2 regions of the Microbacterium cremeum genome follow, and region 1 is predicted to be linked to the other one. Evidence: predicted binding sites of a transcription regulator. Region 1 holds the regulator's gene; the other holds the start of a gene.
What was found. The regulator HrcA, encoded in region 1, represses chaperone genes, less so after heat shock. The targets are predictions, from matches to a motif close to TTNGCACTCGNNNNNNNCGAGTGCNAA.
Positions count from the first base shown of each region.

Region 2: the regulator HrcA is predicted to act here: its motif matches at 3,375-3,401, upstream of groES (co-chaperone GroES).

Region 1 covers NZ_CP063812.1:1,832,070-1,839,602, forward strand. The annotation lists gene lepA (translation elongation factor 4) at 1-1,064, shown strand, start outside; gene IM778_RS08260 (DUF1990 family protein) at 1,075-1,725, shown strand; gene hemW (radical SAM family heme chaperone HemW) at 1,733-2,953, shown strand; gene hrcA (heat-inducible transcriptional repressor HrcA) at 3,054-4,094, shown strand; gene dnaJ (molecular chaperone DnaJ) at 4,146-5,255, shown strand; gene IM778_RS08280 (16S rRNA (uracil(1498)-N(3))-methyltransferase) at 5,259-5,996, shown strand; gene IM778_RS08285 (HIT domain-containing protein) at 6,049-6,396, shown strand; gene IM778_RS08290 (PhoH family protein) at 6,437-7,465, shown strand; gene ybeY (rRNA maturation RNase YbeY) at 7,462-7,533, shown strand, end outside.
Region 2 covers NZ_CP063812.1:2,948,975-2,956,507, reverse strand. The annotation lists gene rimI (ribosomal protein S18-alanine N-acetyltransferase) at 1-361, shown strand, start outside; gene tsaD (tRNA (adenosine(37)-N6)-threonylcarbamoyltransferase complex transferase subunit TsaD) at 358-1,440, shown strand; gene IM778_RS13365 (hypothetical protein) at 1,437-2,132, shown strand; gene IM778_RS13360 (THUMP-like domain-containing protein) at 2,139-3,344, opposite strand; gene groES (co-chaperone GroES) at 3,481-3,777, shown strand; gene rarD (EamA family transporter RarD) at 4,634-5,566, shown strand; gene IM778_RS13345 (metal-sensitive transcriptional regulator) at 5,631-5,939, opposite strand; gene IM778_RS13340 (heavy metal translocating P-type ATPase) at 5,936-7,533, opposite strand, start outside.

The DNA.
Region 1 (7,533 bases):
GCCTCGGCGTCGGCGAGGTCGGCTACCTCATCACCGGTGTGAAGGACGTGCGCCAGTCGAAGGTCGGCGACACCGTCACCAACGCGCGCAAGCCGGCGTCCGACGCGCTCGCCGGCTACACCGACCCGAAGCCGATGGTCTTCTCGGGCGTCTACCCGATCGACGGAAGCGACTACGGCGACCTGCGCGAGGCCCTCGACAAGCTGAAGCTCTCGGATGCCTCGCTGCAGTACGAGCCCGAGACCTCGGTCGCCCTGGGCTTCGGCTTCCGCTGCGGCTTCCTCGGCCTGCTGCACCTCGAGATCATCACCGAACGCCTCTCGCGCGAGTTCGACCTCGACCTCATCACCACGGCACCGTCGGTGATCTACGAGGTGACCACCGACACGGGCGAGCAGGTCACCGTCACGAATCCGAGCGAGTACCCCGACGGTCGCGTCGCCTCGGTGAGCGAACCCGTCGTCAAGGCGGCGATCCTGCTGCCGAAGGACTACGTCGGCACCGCCATGGAGCTGTGTCAGGGGCGGCGCGGCCAGCTGCTGGGCATGGAGTACTTCAGCGAGGAGCGCGTCGAGCTGCGTTACAACATGCCGCTCGGCGAGATCGTCTTCGACTTCTTCGACCAGCTCAAGAGCCGCACGCAGGGGTACGCGAGCCTCGACTACGAACCCGCAGGCAGCCAGGAGGCCGACCTGGTGAAGGTCGACATCCTGCTGCAGGGCGACAAGGTCGATGCGTTCAGCTCGATCGTGCACCGCGAGAAGGCCTATGCCTACGGCACGATGATGACCGAGCGCCTGCGAAAGCTCATCCCTCGTCAGCAGTTCGAGGTGCCGATCCAGGCGGCGATCGGGGCCCGGATCATCGCGCGCGAGAACATCCGCGCCATGCGCAAGGACGTGCTCGCCAAGTGCTACGGCGGCGACATCACGCGCAAGCGCAAGCTGCTCGAGAAGCAGAAGGAGGGCAAGAAGCGCATGAAGATGGTCGGTCGCGTGGAGGTGCCCCAGGAGGCGTTCATCGCCGCGCTGTCGGGCGACGTCGAGGGGAAGGCCTCGAAGTAGGCTGGGGAACATGCGTCGAGGGAGCTTCCGGGACGACACCGTCGACTACGCCGCCGTCGGGGCGACGCAGGCGCCGGACCTCATGCAGTATCCGCCGGAGCGCAGCGTCCCGGCGGAGGAGTCATGGCGCATCGGCAGCGGCGAGGACCGCTTCCGTGCGGCGAGCGAGGCGCTGCTGTCGTGGACGGCGCAGCGCGGAGCCGGCCTCACGGTCAAGGACGTGCGTCCGGCCGCCGGTCCCATGTACTCCGGCGTGAGCTTCGACGCGGAGGGCAACCCGATCGCACCGAGTCGCTCCGAGGCGGAGCAGCGATTCGACGCCGACGGCACGCCGTACGTCGGCGCCGGCACCACGATCCGCGTCGACGGGCGCGTGAAGGGCATGCGCGCCGATGCCGAGCTGCGGGTGATCTTCGCCGTCGAGGAGCCCCGTCGCGTGGGCTTCGCCCTCGGCACCGTGAGCGATTCCGTCGTCAGCGGCGAGGAGTCGTTCATGCTCGACTGGCTCGACAACGACGAGGTGTGGTTCACCGTGCGGGCTTTCGACGCTCCGCGCGCACTCCTGTACAAGATGCTGCCCGCGCTCACGCGCCGCCGGCGCCGCGAGCTGTTCACCCGCTATCTGCGCGCGATCTCGCCGCTCTACACGACGCCCGCGTGAGGCGCTGATGGGCTCCGCGCTTCCGCTGGGAGAGCCCGTGCCGGCGGACGGCTCGCTCCCTGCCGACGTACGGGTGGACGCAGGCACCGACTTCGGCGTGTACCTCCACGTCCCGTTCTGCCGCGTGCGGTGCGGCTACTGCGACTTCAACACGTACACGTCGTCGGAGCTTCGAGGGACGCGCCAGGACGAGTACGCCGACACGCTGCTGCGCGAGGTGCGGCTCGCCGAAGCCGTGCTTGCGCGGACCGGCGGCAACCGCCCGGCCACGACGGTGTTCTTCGGCGGCGGCACGCCGACCCTGCTGCCGGCCGGCGACCTGGCGCGCATGCTCGGGGGCATCCGCGAGGCGTTCGGAGTCGTCGACGGCGCCGAGGTCACCGTCGAGGCGAACCCCGACACGGTCACCGACGCGGTCGCGGCCGAGCTCGCGGCGGCGGGGGTGACCCGGCTGTCGATCGGCATGCAGTCCGCCGTGCCGCACGTGCTGGCGGCGCTGGACCGCACGCACGAGCCCGCGAATGTCGTGGCGGCCGTGCGCGCGGCGCGCGGCGCGGGGCTCGACGTCAGCGTCGACCTGATCTACGGTGCGCCGGGTGAGTCTCTCGAGGACTGGCGCGCCTCGCTCGAGGCCGCGATCGGGCTCCAGCCCGACCATGTCTCGGCGTATGCGCTCATCATCGAGGACGGCACGAAGCTGGCGCGTCAGATCCGTCGAGGCGAGGTCGAGGCGCCCGACGACGACCTGCAGGCCGACATGTACGAGCTGGCCGACGACCTCCTCGTCGGCGCCGGGTTCCAGTGGTACGAGGTGTCGAACTGGGCGCGCGAGGACTCCCACCGCTCCCGTCACAACCTCGCGTACTGGACCGGGGCCGACTGGTGGGGGTTCGGACCAGGGGCCCACAGTCACATCGCGGGGGTGCGCTTCTGGAACGTGAAGCACCCCGCCGCCTACGCGCAGCGGCTCGCGGCGGGGGAGTCCCCCGCCGCGGCGAGGGAGACGCCGGATGCTGCCGCCCGAGCGCTCGAGAACGTGCTGCTGCGCAGCCGTCTTCGCGACGGGCTGCCCGTCTCCGAGCTCCTGGGCGAAGGGCGGCACGCGGTCGCCGCGCTCATCGCGGACGGCCTTGTCGACGGTCCTGCCGCCGTCCGCGGAGGCCGGATCGTGCTGACCCGCCGGGGCCGGCTGCTCGCCGACGCGGTCGTGCGGGCACTCACCGAGTGACGCGCCTCCGGGCCGAAGCGAGGCCGATCCGGTAGAATTGGCACTCCAGTCATGCGAGTGCCAGATGCTCTGGCGCCGGGAATCAGCGTGAGGAGGCGGGATGGTCAGCGAGCGCGGGCTCCAGGTGCTGCGGGCGATCGTCCAGGACTACGTCGATACGCGCGAGCCGGTCGGCAGCAAGGCGATCGTCGAACGGCACGCGTTCGGCGTGTCGGCGGCGACGATCCGCAACGACATGGCCCTGCTCGAAGACGAAGACCTCATCGCCGCCCCCCACACCTCCTCGGGCCGCGTGCCCACCGACAAGGGCTACCGCGTCTTCGTCGACCACCTCGCGGAGCTGCGTCCCCTCACACCCGCGCAGCGCTCCGCGATCGCATCCTTCCTCGACGATTCCGGCGACCTCGACGACGTGCTGGCCCGCACCGTCCGCGCGCTGACGCAGCTCACCGGTCAGGTCGCGATCGTGCAGTACCCCTCGTTCGCGCGCGCGAACGTCACCCACGTCGAGCTGGTCCAGCTGGGCGGGGGGCGGATGCTGGTGATCGTCGTGACCGACACCGGCCGCGTGTCGCAGCGACTCACGCTCGTCGGCGACGAGTTCGACGAGCCGGACCTGGCGCGCATCCGCGCCGAACTCGGCACGCTGCTGGTCGGCAGGCCCGTCCGCGACGGGCTGCAGCGCATCGAGGACCGCTTGGCGGCCTCGGCTGCCCACGCCGCTGCACACGTCCGCGCGACCGACGAGATCGTCCGCACCGTCGCCGAGGAGCTCGAAGAGTTCCGTCAGGACCGGCTCGTGATGGCCGGGAGCGCGACGCTCGCGCGACGCGAGGCCGACTTCCGCGGCAGCATCTACCCGCTGCTCGAGGCGATCGAGGAGCAGGTCACGATCCTGCGGCTGATGGGCGAGATGGTCGCCGACGAGCACGGTCTCGCGGCGAGCATCGGACGTGAGAACGAGCCGTTCGGCCTGGCCGAGGCATCCGTCGTCGCAAGCGACTACGACGCCACCGGGTCCCGGGCGCGCGTCGGCGTCATGGGTCCGACGCGCATGGACTACCCGACCAATCTGGCGGCGGTGCGAGCCGTCGCGCGCTACCTCACGCGGATGCTCGAGCAGGACGAGAGCACGCGCTGACCCGCACGCGCACACACGATCCCGCGGCCGAACCGCGGCAGGAAGGCGAAAGTGGCTGACCACTACGAGGTTCTCGGCGTCTCACGCGACGCCACCCCCGACGAGATCAAGAAGGCGTACCGGCGCCTCGCGCGGGAGCTGCACCCCGACGTGAACCCGGGGGAGGATGCGTCCGAGCGCTTCAAGCTCGTCACGCATGCGTACGACGTGCTGAGCGATCCCGAGCAGCGCGCGCGCTACGACATGGGCGGCGGCGACTCGCCGTTCGGCGGCGCCGGGGGCTTCGGCGGGTTCAACGACATCTTCGAGACGTTCTTCGGAGCCGCCGGCTCGCGGGGCGGCCGGCCCCGCTCGCGGCGCGAACGCGGGCAGGACGCGCTCGTGCGGGTCACGCTCGAGCTCAGCGACGTCGTGTTCGGGGTGCACCGCGAGCTCGAGGTCGACACGGCCGTGCTGTGTGAGACGTGTCAGGGTTCGTGCTGCCAGCCGGGGACCACGCCCGTCACGTGCGACATCTGCCACGGCACGGGACAGGTGCAGCGGCAGGTGCGGAGCCTGCTGGGCAACGTCGTCACGAGCCAGCCCTGCAACGTGTGCCAGGGATTCGGCACGACCATCCCGTATCCGTGCGCCACGTGCCAGGGCCAGGGCCGCGTGCGTGCACGTCGCACCGTGTCGCTCGACATCCCCGCCGGCGTCGAGACCGGCCTGCGGCTGCAGCTTCCGGGCTCCGGAGAGGTCGGGCCGGCGGGTGGCCCGAACGGCGACCTCTACATCGAGGTGACGGTCACGCCCCACGAGGTCTTCAGCAGGGACGGCGACGACCTGCTCGCGACGCTCGAGGTGTCGATGCCGGACGCGATCCTCGGGACGACGACCACGATCGAATCCCTCGACGGCCCCGTCGAGCTCGAGGTGCGCCCGGGCGTGCAGGCCGGCGACGTGCTCACGATCAAGGGGCGAGGCATCACACCTCTGCGCGGCACTCAGCGCGGCGATCTGCGCGTCGGAGTCCACGTCGTCACGCCCACGCGCCTCGACCACAAGGAGCGGGCGCTGATCGAAGAGTTCGCCAAGCGCACCAAGGCGCCGCAGCCCAGGCTCGCGGAGTTCCACCAGGGGCTGTTCGCGAAGCTGCGCGACCGCTTCCGGAACGGCTGACGGATGCCGCTGCACTTCCTGCTCGACACGCCCGTGGCGGCCCGGCCCGGCGAGGCGGTGACGCTCACCGGCGCCGAGGCGCATCACGCGGCGACGGTGCGACGGGTGCGTGTCGGTGAGGAGGTCACGGTCGGCGACGGTCGCGGCGCCTGGCTCACCGCGACCGTCGAGGCGGTCGCCCCGCGCGAAGTGGTCGTGCGCATCCACGACCGGACGGATGTCGCAGCCCCCAGTCCTCGCATCGTGCTCGTCCAGGCGCTGGCCAAGGGCGATCGCGACGAGCTGGCGGTGCAGGCGGCGACCGAGCTCGGCGTCGACGAGATCGTGCCGTGGCAGGCCGCGCGCAGCGTCTCGCGGTGGGATGCGGCGAAGTCGGCGAAGGGGCGCGCACGGTGGGCGTCGATCGTGCGCGAAGCCGGCAAGCAGGCGCATCGCGCATGGCTGCCGGACGTCGCCGAGCTCGTCACGACGAAGGAGCTCGCGCGACGCGCCGCCGTCTCCCGTGTGCTCCTGCTGGAGCCCACGGCGGGCGAGAGGCTGAGCGACCTGCGGCCGGACCCGGATGACGACCGCGACGTCGTGCTCGTCGTCGGACCGGAGGGAGGCATCGCGCCCGAAGAGCTGTCGACGCTCGGCGCGGCGGGCGCACGTCCTGTCCGGCTCGGCGGCACCGTGCTTCGCACGTCGACGGCGGGACCTGCCGCCCTGGCGGTGGTGAGCGTCGCCCTCGACCGCTGGTGACAGCGCCCGCGCCACCGGTCTCGGCGCGAGAGCGCGTCGGTAGACTTTCCACATGAGCGAGCCCTCGATCTTCACCCGCATCCGCAGCGGCGAGATCCCGTCCGAGATCGTCGCCGAGACCGAGAACGCGTTCGCCATCCGCGACATCGCGCCGCAGGCGCCGCTGCACCTCCTGGTCATCCCGAAGACCCAGGACTTCCGCAACGTCGTCGAACTGGCCGCGGGCGACCCCGAACTGCTCGCCGAGCTCGTCGGGCTCGCCAACTCACTGGCGGCCGAGCACGCCGACGGAGACTTCCGCCTGGTGTTCAACACCGGCCCGAACGCGGGCCAGACCGTCTTCCACGTGCACGCGCATGTGCTCGCGGGGGGCCTTGAAGAGAAGAGCCTGGGTGCCTGACGAATCCACCACCGAACGCGTGTACGCCGACGGCGTCGCGATGGTCCAGCTGCTCGGCCCGCAGGATCGTCTGCTGCGCGTCGTGGAGCGCGAGCATCCGGACGTGGACGTGCACGTGCGCGGCAACGAGATCACCCTGAGCGGTGAGCCGGCGGCCGTCGCCGCCGCGCGCACGCTCGTGGGCGAGCTCCTCGCCATGACGAAGGCAGGACACGCGCTGGGCGAGGAGGACGTCGCCTCGTCGAACCGGATCCTCCGCAGCGAAGGCGGTCCACGCCCGTCCGAGGTGCTGGGCGAGGCGATCCTCTCATCCCGTGGCAAGGTGATCCGTCCGAAGACGCTCGGTCAGAAGGCGTACGTCGACGCGATCGAAGAGAACACCATCGTGTTCGGGATCGGCCCGGCCGGAACCGGGAAGACCTACCTCGCCATGGCGAAGGCCATCCAGGCGCTGCAACGCAAGGAGGTCAGCCGCATCATCCTGACCCGCCCTGCCGTCGAGGCGGGGGAGCGGCTGGGGTTCCTGCCGGGGACGCTCACCGACAAGATCGACCCGTATCTGCGGCCGCTCTACGACGCTCTCAACGAGATGATGGATCCCGAGCTGGTTCCCAAGCTCATGGCGACGGGAACAATCGAGGTCGCGCCGCTGGCCTACATGCGCGGACGCACGCTGAACGACTCGTTCGTCGTGCTCGACGAGGCGCAGAACACCACGCCCGAGCAGATGAAGATGTTCCTCACGCGTCTGGGCTTCGGCACGCGGATGGTGGTGACCGGCGACATCACCCAGATCGACCTGCCGCAGGGGGCATCGGGGCTGCGCCTGGTGACCCGTGTGCTCAACAGCATCGACGACATCCACTTCGCCTACCTCACCAGCGACGACGTGGTGCGGCACACCCTCGTCGGGCGCATCGTCGACGCGTACAGCGAATACGACGAACGCCGGCTGGCCGCGCGTCGCGAACGCGACGAGGCGACCGAGTTCGCCAATCGCGCCGAACGCCGCTCGACGGCGCGCCCGGCGGGACCGCGGGATCACCTTCCGAAGCGAGGACGCTCATGACCATCGAGATCGGGAACGAGTCGGGCATCGACGTCGACGAGACGGTGCTCCTGCGGCTCATGGAGCAC
Region 2 (7,533 bases), 1.1 Mb from region 1:
AGGACGCGCACTGTTGCGGACGCTCCTCGAGGAGGCCTCCCGCCGGGGCGTCGCCCACGTGTTCCTCGAGGTGCGCGCCGACAACCCCGTCGCGCAGTCGCTCTACGTCTCGGAGGGATTCTTCGAGATCGGGCGCAAGCCGCGCTATTACCAGCCCGACGACATCGACGCCGTGGTGATGAAGCTCGATCTGCGCGGGTGGACCGCGGCGCGGCATCCGTCGGCGGCGACCGAATCTCGGATCCGGAAACTGGAGAATCGCACGTTTTCCGGAGCCGAGGGCGCGGGTGCTCCGGAAACGAGCGCGAAGTCCGGTTTCCGGAGTGCCGCTCCGGGGTGGGAAGGCGGGGTGTGCACGTGAACGCCTCGGCAGGCTCAGCGGCCGGGCCGCTGGTGCTCGGCATCGAGACCAGCTGCGATGAGACCGGGATCGGCATCGTGCGCGGACGCACGCTGCTGTCGAACACGATCGCGAGCTCGATGGACGAGCACGCGCGGTACGGCGGCGTGGTGCCCGAGGTCGCGGCGCGCGCGCACCTCGAGGCGCTCGAGCCGGCGATCCGCGCCGCGCTCGCCGAGTCCGACGTAGAGCTCGCCGACATCGACGCCGTCGCGGTCACGAGCGGACCCGGGCTCGCCGGAGCCCTCATGGTCGGGGTCGGCGCGGCGAAGGCCCTCTCGGTGGCGCTCGGCAAGCCGCTGTACGCGGTCAACCACCTCGTGGGCCACATCGCCGCCGACATCCTCGACCGCGACGCACCGCCGCTCGAGTACCCCACTGTCGCGCTGCTTGTGAGCGGGGGGCACACGTCGCTGCTGCTGGTGCGCGACCTGACCACCGACGTCGAGCTGCTCGGCGAGACCATGGACGACGCGGCGGGCGAGGCGTTCGACAAGGTCGCGCGCCTGCTCGGGCTGCCCTACCCGGGCGGTCCCGAGATCGATCGGGCCGCGGCGCCCGGGGATCCGAACGCGATCCCGTTCCCGCGCGGCCTGTCGCGTGCGAGCGACCTGCCCAAGCACCGCTACGACTTCTCGTTCTCGGGGCTGAAGACCGCCGTCGCGCGCTGGACCGAGCAGCGGCAGGCGGCGGGCGAGACGGTGCCCGTGGCCGACGTCGCCGCGAGCTTCCGTGAGGCGGTGGTCGATGTGCTCGTCACGAAGGCGCTCGCCGCGTGCCGCGACTACGGCGTGCCGCGCCTGCTGCTCGGCGGCGGTGTCATCGCGAATCGGCGGCTGCGCGACGTCGCGCTCGAGCGCGCGAAAGCCGAGGGCGTGACGGTGCGGATCCCGCCGCTGTCGCTGTGCACCGACAACGGCGCCATGATCGCGGCGCTCGCGTCGGAGCTCATCATGTCGGGTCGCCCCGCGTCGACCCTCGAGTTCGGCGCGGACTCGACGCTCCCGGTCACCGAGATCCAGGTCGCGGAGTCGGCATGAGCGACGACGAGCGGATGCCTCGGCCCGGCGCCGACGGGACCGATCCGGAGGACGCGAAGCCGGCGGCCCGCCCGGAGCCGCGTGCGGAGGCGGCAGCGGATGCGCCGGAGCGCGCGGTGGGGCCGAGCGCTGCGCCGGGGCGCGCGGTGGGGCCGGGCGCTGCGGATGCGCCGCGGGAGCGTGAGGTGGGGCCCGGCGCAGCGGAGGCGCCGCCGGAGCGTGCGGTGGGGCCGGGCGCTGCGCCGGGGGAGCCCGTGCCGCGGGTGGAGCCGCCCTCGCCTGAGATCGAGCTCGCCCAGGACGCCTCCCCGCTGCCGGGTGCGCATCGTGGCGGGTTCCGCCGGCTGCCGACGGCTCCGATCGCCGTGACGGTCCAGTCGGCACCGGCCGAGCCCGGCACCGAAGACTCTCCGCCGCAGCTGGTGTGGGCCCCAGCTGAGGAATCGGGTCTGCATCGAGGGCTCGCCGGCTGGGCGCTGGCGTTCGCCGTCGTCGGTCTGGCGGTGTCGTTGTTCGTGGGCTGGGGCTTCCCGATCGGCATCGTGGCGATCGTCTCGGCGATCCTCGCGCTGCGCCGTCCGCTCGAGAGCCGCAGGCTCGCGGTGTGGGCGATCGCCATCGGCGCGGTGTCGATGATCTACAGCGCCGGCTGGCTGCTGTACGCGGCCTGGCGCGCCGACCTGCTCGGCTGATCGGCGTCAGAGGCGGTCGGCGAGGATCGCGGTGCGGCGCGTGCCGATACGGGTGAGGAACAGCGTCGCCGACTCGGTGCCGCGCAGCTTCAAGCGGGTGCGCAGCTCCGCAGGGTCGACATCCACCCCTCGCTTCTTGATCTCCAGGCGCCCGATGCCGCGTTCTCGCAGTGCCTTGCCGAGTGCCTTGACGTCGGCGGGCAGCACCTCTCGCACGCGGAACGACGAGACGAAGGGCGACGTGAGCGCGGCATCCGACGTCAGATACGCGATGTGCTCGTCGAGCAGGCCGGCTTCGAGCGAGTGCGCGACGTCGCCGATGAGGCGCGCCCGGATCACGGCGCCGTCGGGTTCGTGCAGGTAGGCGCCGAGGTCGCGCACCGGCGCGTCCGGAGTGCGCGGAGCGGGCGTGTGCGCCGTCGGCGACGTCAGCTCATGGGCGGTGCCGCCCCGGATGACCAGCGCCGCACGACGCACGCCCTCGCGGGCGAGCGCGCCCGACCACAGCACCAGCTCGACCGTCGATCCGTCGGCGCTCACCCACTGCGCTTCAACGTCGTCGGGGATGAAGCTGCGGTCGAGGGCTGGGCCGAGCTTCACGCCGACCGGCATGCGTGCGGCGAGGTCGAACACCCAGCCGAGCGCCGGCGACCAGTCCTCCGGACGCGTGCGGGCCGTGTCGGCGTGGCCGGCCGTGCGGCGGGCCGGGTCGAGCCACACGGCGTCGACCTGCGACAGATCGGATGCCTCGGCCGTCGCGTTGCGCACCTCGACGTCGCTGCCGAACGGGGCCAGATTGTAGGCGGCGATCGCGGCGGTCACCTCGTCGGCTTCGACCGCGAGCACGCGCAGACCCAGGCCGGCAAGGCCCAGGGCGTCGCCGCCGATGCCGCAGCCGAGGTCGGCCACGCGCTCGAATCCCGCGTCTCGGAAACGCGCCGCGTGGCGGGCCGCGATCGGCAGGCGCGTGGCCTGCTCGAGGCCGGCGCGGGTGAACAGCATCCGGTCGGCGAGATCGCCGAACTTCGCACGGCCGCGTGTGCGCAGCCGCGCCTGCCCGACGACCGCCGAGACGAGATCGGGGGAGTGGCCGTCCTTCCGCAGGCGTGACACGGCTCGGGCGACGTCGTCGGCCGACTCGACCGGGGGTGCCGCGTCGAGCAGCCGCAGGCCTTCCGGGGTCAGCAGTGCCTGGAGTTCGGAGAGTTCCACCCGCCGAGCCTACGGCCCATGACACCCCGTTTGGCACTCACGTTGCAAGAGTGCCAGCCGGTTGCCTAGACTTGCGTTAGCACTCTCAGTGTGCGGGTGCTAACGAGTCTTAGTCTCAAGAAGGAAGAGGTAGACCGTGTCGGTTTCCATCAAGCCGCTCGAGGACCGCATCGTCATCAAGCAGGTCGAGGCCGAGCAGACCACGTCCAGCGGTCTGGTCATCCCCGACACCGCGAAGGAGAAGCCCCAGGAGGGCGAAGTCGTGGCGGTGGGCCCTGGCCGCATCGATGACAACGGCAACCGTATCCCGCTGGATGTCGCCGTCGGCGACCGCGTGATCTACAGCAAGTACGGCGGCACCGAGGTCAAGTTCGGCGGCGACGAGTTCCTCGTCCTGTCGGCTCGCGACGTCCTGGCGGTCGTCGTCCGCTGAGTCGCGTTTCGCACGTACGAGAGGGCCGGATGCCGAGGCATCCGGCCCTTTCGCATGTCTCCCCTCCTCACCGCCCGGTCGTCTCCGCCCTCTCGTCTCCGCCCTCTCGTCTCCGCCCGCGCGACGTCGCCCGCGCGACGTCGTGTTGAGGTTGAGAAACCACATGTAGGTTGAGACGCTCTCGGATTGGGTGGTTTTCAACCTGCACGTGGTTTTTCAACTTCAACGTCGGGGTGGGACGGCGCACGCGGCGCGTCGTGCCGGCGGGAGAGGGCGGATGCCGGGGGTCGGGGCCGGAGCGCCTGGGCGACGTCGTGTTGAGGTTGAGAAACCACATGTAGGTTGAGACGCTCTCGGATTGGGTGGTTTTCAACCTGCACGTGGTTTTTCAACTTCAACGTGGGGGTGGGACGGCGCGCGCGGCGTGTCGTGCCGGCGGGAGAGGGCGGATGCCGGGGGTCGGGGCCGGAGCGCCTGGGCGACGTCGTGTTGAGGTTGAGAAACCACATGTAGGTTGAGACGCCCTCGGATGGAGTGGTTCTCAACCTGCACGTGGTTTTTCAACCTCAACGTGGGGCGACGGGCCGGGCGGAGCCGGGACCGAGCCCAGCAGGGCCGGCGCAGGCCCAGGGCCCGCGCCGATCCAGGGCCCGCGCCGATCCAGGGCCCGCGCAGGCCCAGGGCCCGCGCAGGCCCAGGGCCCGCGCAGGCCCGGGGCCCGCGCAGACCCAGGCCCGGGCCCGGCCCGGCGGACCGGCTCTAGGCTGGATCGGTGACTCCCGAACCGACCGCGAACCGCGCCGAGGCCGGCGTCGACGATCTCGCGGTGGCGGCGGCATCCACCGCGGGGATCACGTTGCCGCCGACGGGCATCGAGTCGGCGCGCGAGCGTTCGCTCGGCGGCGTGTACGCCTTCTCGGCGTACCTGCTGTGGGGCTTCCTGCCGCTGTACTTCCTGCTGCTCGCGCCGACGGAGCCGTTCGAGCTGGTCGCGTGGCGCATCCTGCTGTCGCTGATCTTCTGCGCCCTGCTGCTCACGGTCACGCGCACGTGGCGCAGGCTCGCCGCGATCATGCGGCAGCGGCGTCTGCTGTGGCTGACGGCACTGGCCGGCGTGCTCATCTACATCAACTGGCAGGTCTTCATCCTCGGCGCCCTGAGCGGGCACGTGATCGAGACGAGCCTGGGGTACTTCATCAACCCGATCGTCACCGTGATGCTGGGAGTGCTGGTGCTGCACGAGCGCCTGCGACGAGCCCAGTGGGTCGCGATCGGCATCGCGGTGGTCGCCGTCGTCGTGATCATCGTGGGCTACGGGGCGTTCCCGTGGATCGCCCTCACGCTCGCGGCCTCGTTCGGCGTCTACGGCCTCGTGAAGAACAAGGTCGGCCCGTCGGTCGACGCCGTGAGCGGGCTGACACTAGAGACCCTCTGGCTCACACCCGTCGCCGCGGTCGTGCTCATCGTCGTCGGCGTGACCGGAGGTCTCACGATGGGCACGAGCGGCTGGGAGCACGCACTGCTCCTCAGCCTCGCCGGCGTCATCACCGCCGTGCCGCTGCTGCTGTTCGCCGCCGGTGCCCGCCGCGCGCCGCTCACGCTCATCGGCATCCTGCAGTTCGTCGCGCCGATCCTGCAGTTCCTCATCGGCTGGCTCGTCCTCCAGGAGCCGATGCCGCTCGAACGCTGGATCGGGTTCGGCCTGGTGTGGGTCGCGCTCACCATCCTGACCGTGGACTCGGTGCTCCACACCCGCCGCGCGCGCCTGGCCGCGGCATCCGCCGACTGAGCCCGAGCCTGAGCCCGAGCCCGCGCCCGAGCCCGAGCCCGCGCCCAAACGGTGCCGCAGGCGGTCAGCGCACCAGTCGTGCGATCGCCTGCGAGGCCTCGGTGATCTTCGCGTCGGCCTCCGGGCCGCCCAGGCGCGCGGCGTCGACGACGCAGTGGCGCAGGTGGTCGTCGAGCAGCCCGACGGCGACCGCCTCGAGGGCGGAGGTCAGCGCGCTGATCTGCGTGAGGATGTCGATGCAGTACTTCTCGTCCTCGACCATCTTGTGGATGCCGCGCGCCTGGCCTTCGATGCGCTTGAGGCGGTTGAGGTACTTGTCCTTGTCGGTGATGTACCCGTGGTGGGTGTGCTCGTGCGTCTGGACGTCGGTCATGACTTCTTCTCCTGGAGGGAACGGAACGTGCGCAGTCGCAGGCTGTTGCCGACGACGAAGACGCTCGACAGGGCCATCGCGGCACCGGCGATCATCGGATTGAGCAGGCCCAGCGCCGCCAGCGGGATCGCCGCGACGTTGTACGCGAAGGCCCAGAACAGGTTGACCTTGATGGTGCCGAGCGTCGACCGTGACAGCCGGATGGCGTCGGCCGCGCTGCGCAGATCGCCGCGCACCAGGGTGATGTCGGATGCCTCGATCGCGGCATCCGTCCCCGTCCCCATCGCGAGCCCCAGGTCGGCCTGCGCGAGGGCGGCGGCGTCGTTCACGCCGTCGCCGACCATCGCCACGACCCGGCCCTCGGCCTGCAGTGCCTTGACGGCGTCGACCTTCTCGTGGGGCAGCACCTCGGCGGTGACGCGGTCGATGCCGACCTCGGCGGCGATCGCACGCGCCGCGGCGGCGTTGTCGCCGGTGAGGAGGACGGGCGTGAGCCCGAGGCCGCGCAGTTGTGCGACCGCCTCGCGGCTGGTGGGCTTGACCTGGTCGGCGACCACGAGCAGGCCCCGCACCTCGCCGTCCCACGCGACCGCGACGGCGGTGCGACCGGATGCCTCGGCCGCCGCCTTCGCGTCGGCCAGCGGCGCCGGCAGGGTCAGCGCCCAGTCCGCGAGCAGGACGTCGCGGCCGACGAGCACCGCACGCCCGTCCACGACGCCCGAGACGCCCTTGCCCGGCACGTTCTGGAACGACTCGACGGCGGGCAGGTCGCCGGTCTCGGCGACCGCGGCGCGCGCGATGGCCTGTGCGATCGGGTGCTCCGAGGCGTGCTCGACCGCGCCCGCGAGACGCAGCACCTCGCGGCGGGCGGCGGGGGCGGCATCCGCCCGCGTCTTCTCCACCGGATCCGGAATTCGGACTTCCGCGCGGTTTCCGGAGTCGTGGCCGCTGCCGCTCCGGAAAACGTCACGTTCTCCGGTTTCCGGATCCGAATCCGCGGCCACGACCACGTCGATGAGCGCCATGCGACCGGTCGTGACCGTGCCGGTCTTGTCGAGCACCACGGTGTCGACGGTGCGGGTCGACTCGAGCACCTCAGGACCCTTGATCAGGATGCCGAGCTGCGCTCCGCGGCCGGTTCCGACCAGCAGCGCGGTCGGCGTGGCGAGCCCGAGCGCGCACGGGCACGCGATGATGAGCACGGCGACGGCCGCCGTGAACGCCATGGGAGCGGACCCGCCGATGAGCAGCCATCCCGCCAGCGTGCCGATGGCGATCAGCAGCACGATCGGCACGAATACGCCCGAGATCCGGTCGGCGAGGCGCTGCACTTTGGCCTTGCCCGACTGCGCGTCTTCGACGAGACGCGCCATCTGCGCGAGCTGCGTGTCGTCGCCGACGCGCGTGGCGCGCACGACGAGCCGTCCGCCGGCGTTCACGGTCGCGCCGACGACGGCGTCGCCGGGCGAGACCTCGACCGGAACGGACTCTCCGGTCACCATCGAGGCGTCGACGGCCGACGTGCCCGAGACGACGACGCCGTCCGTCGCGATCTTCTCGCCGGGGCGCACGACGAACTCCTCGCCCACGCGCA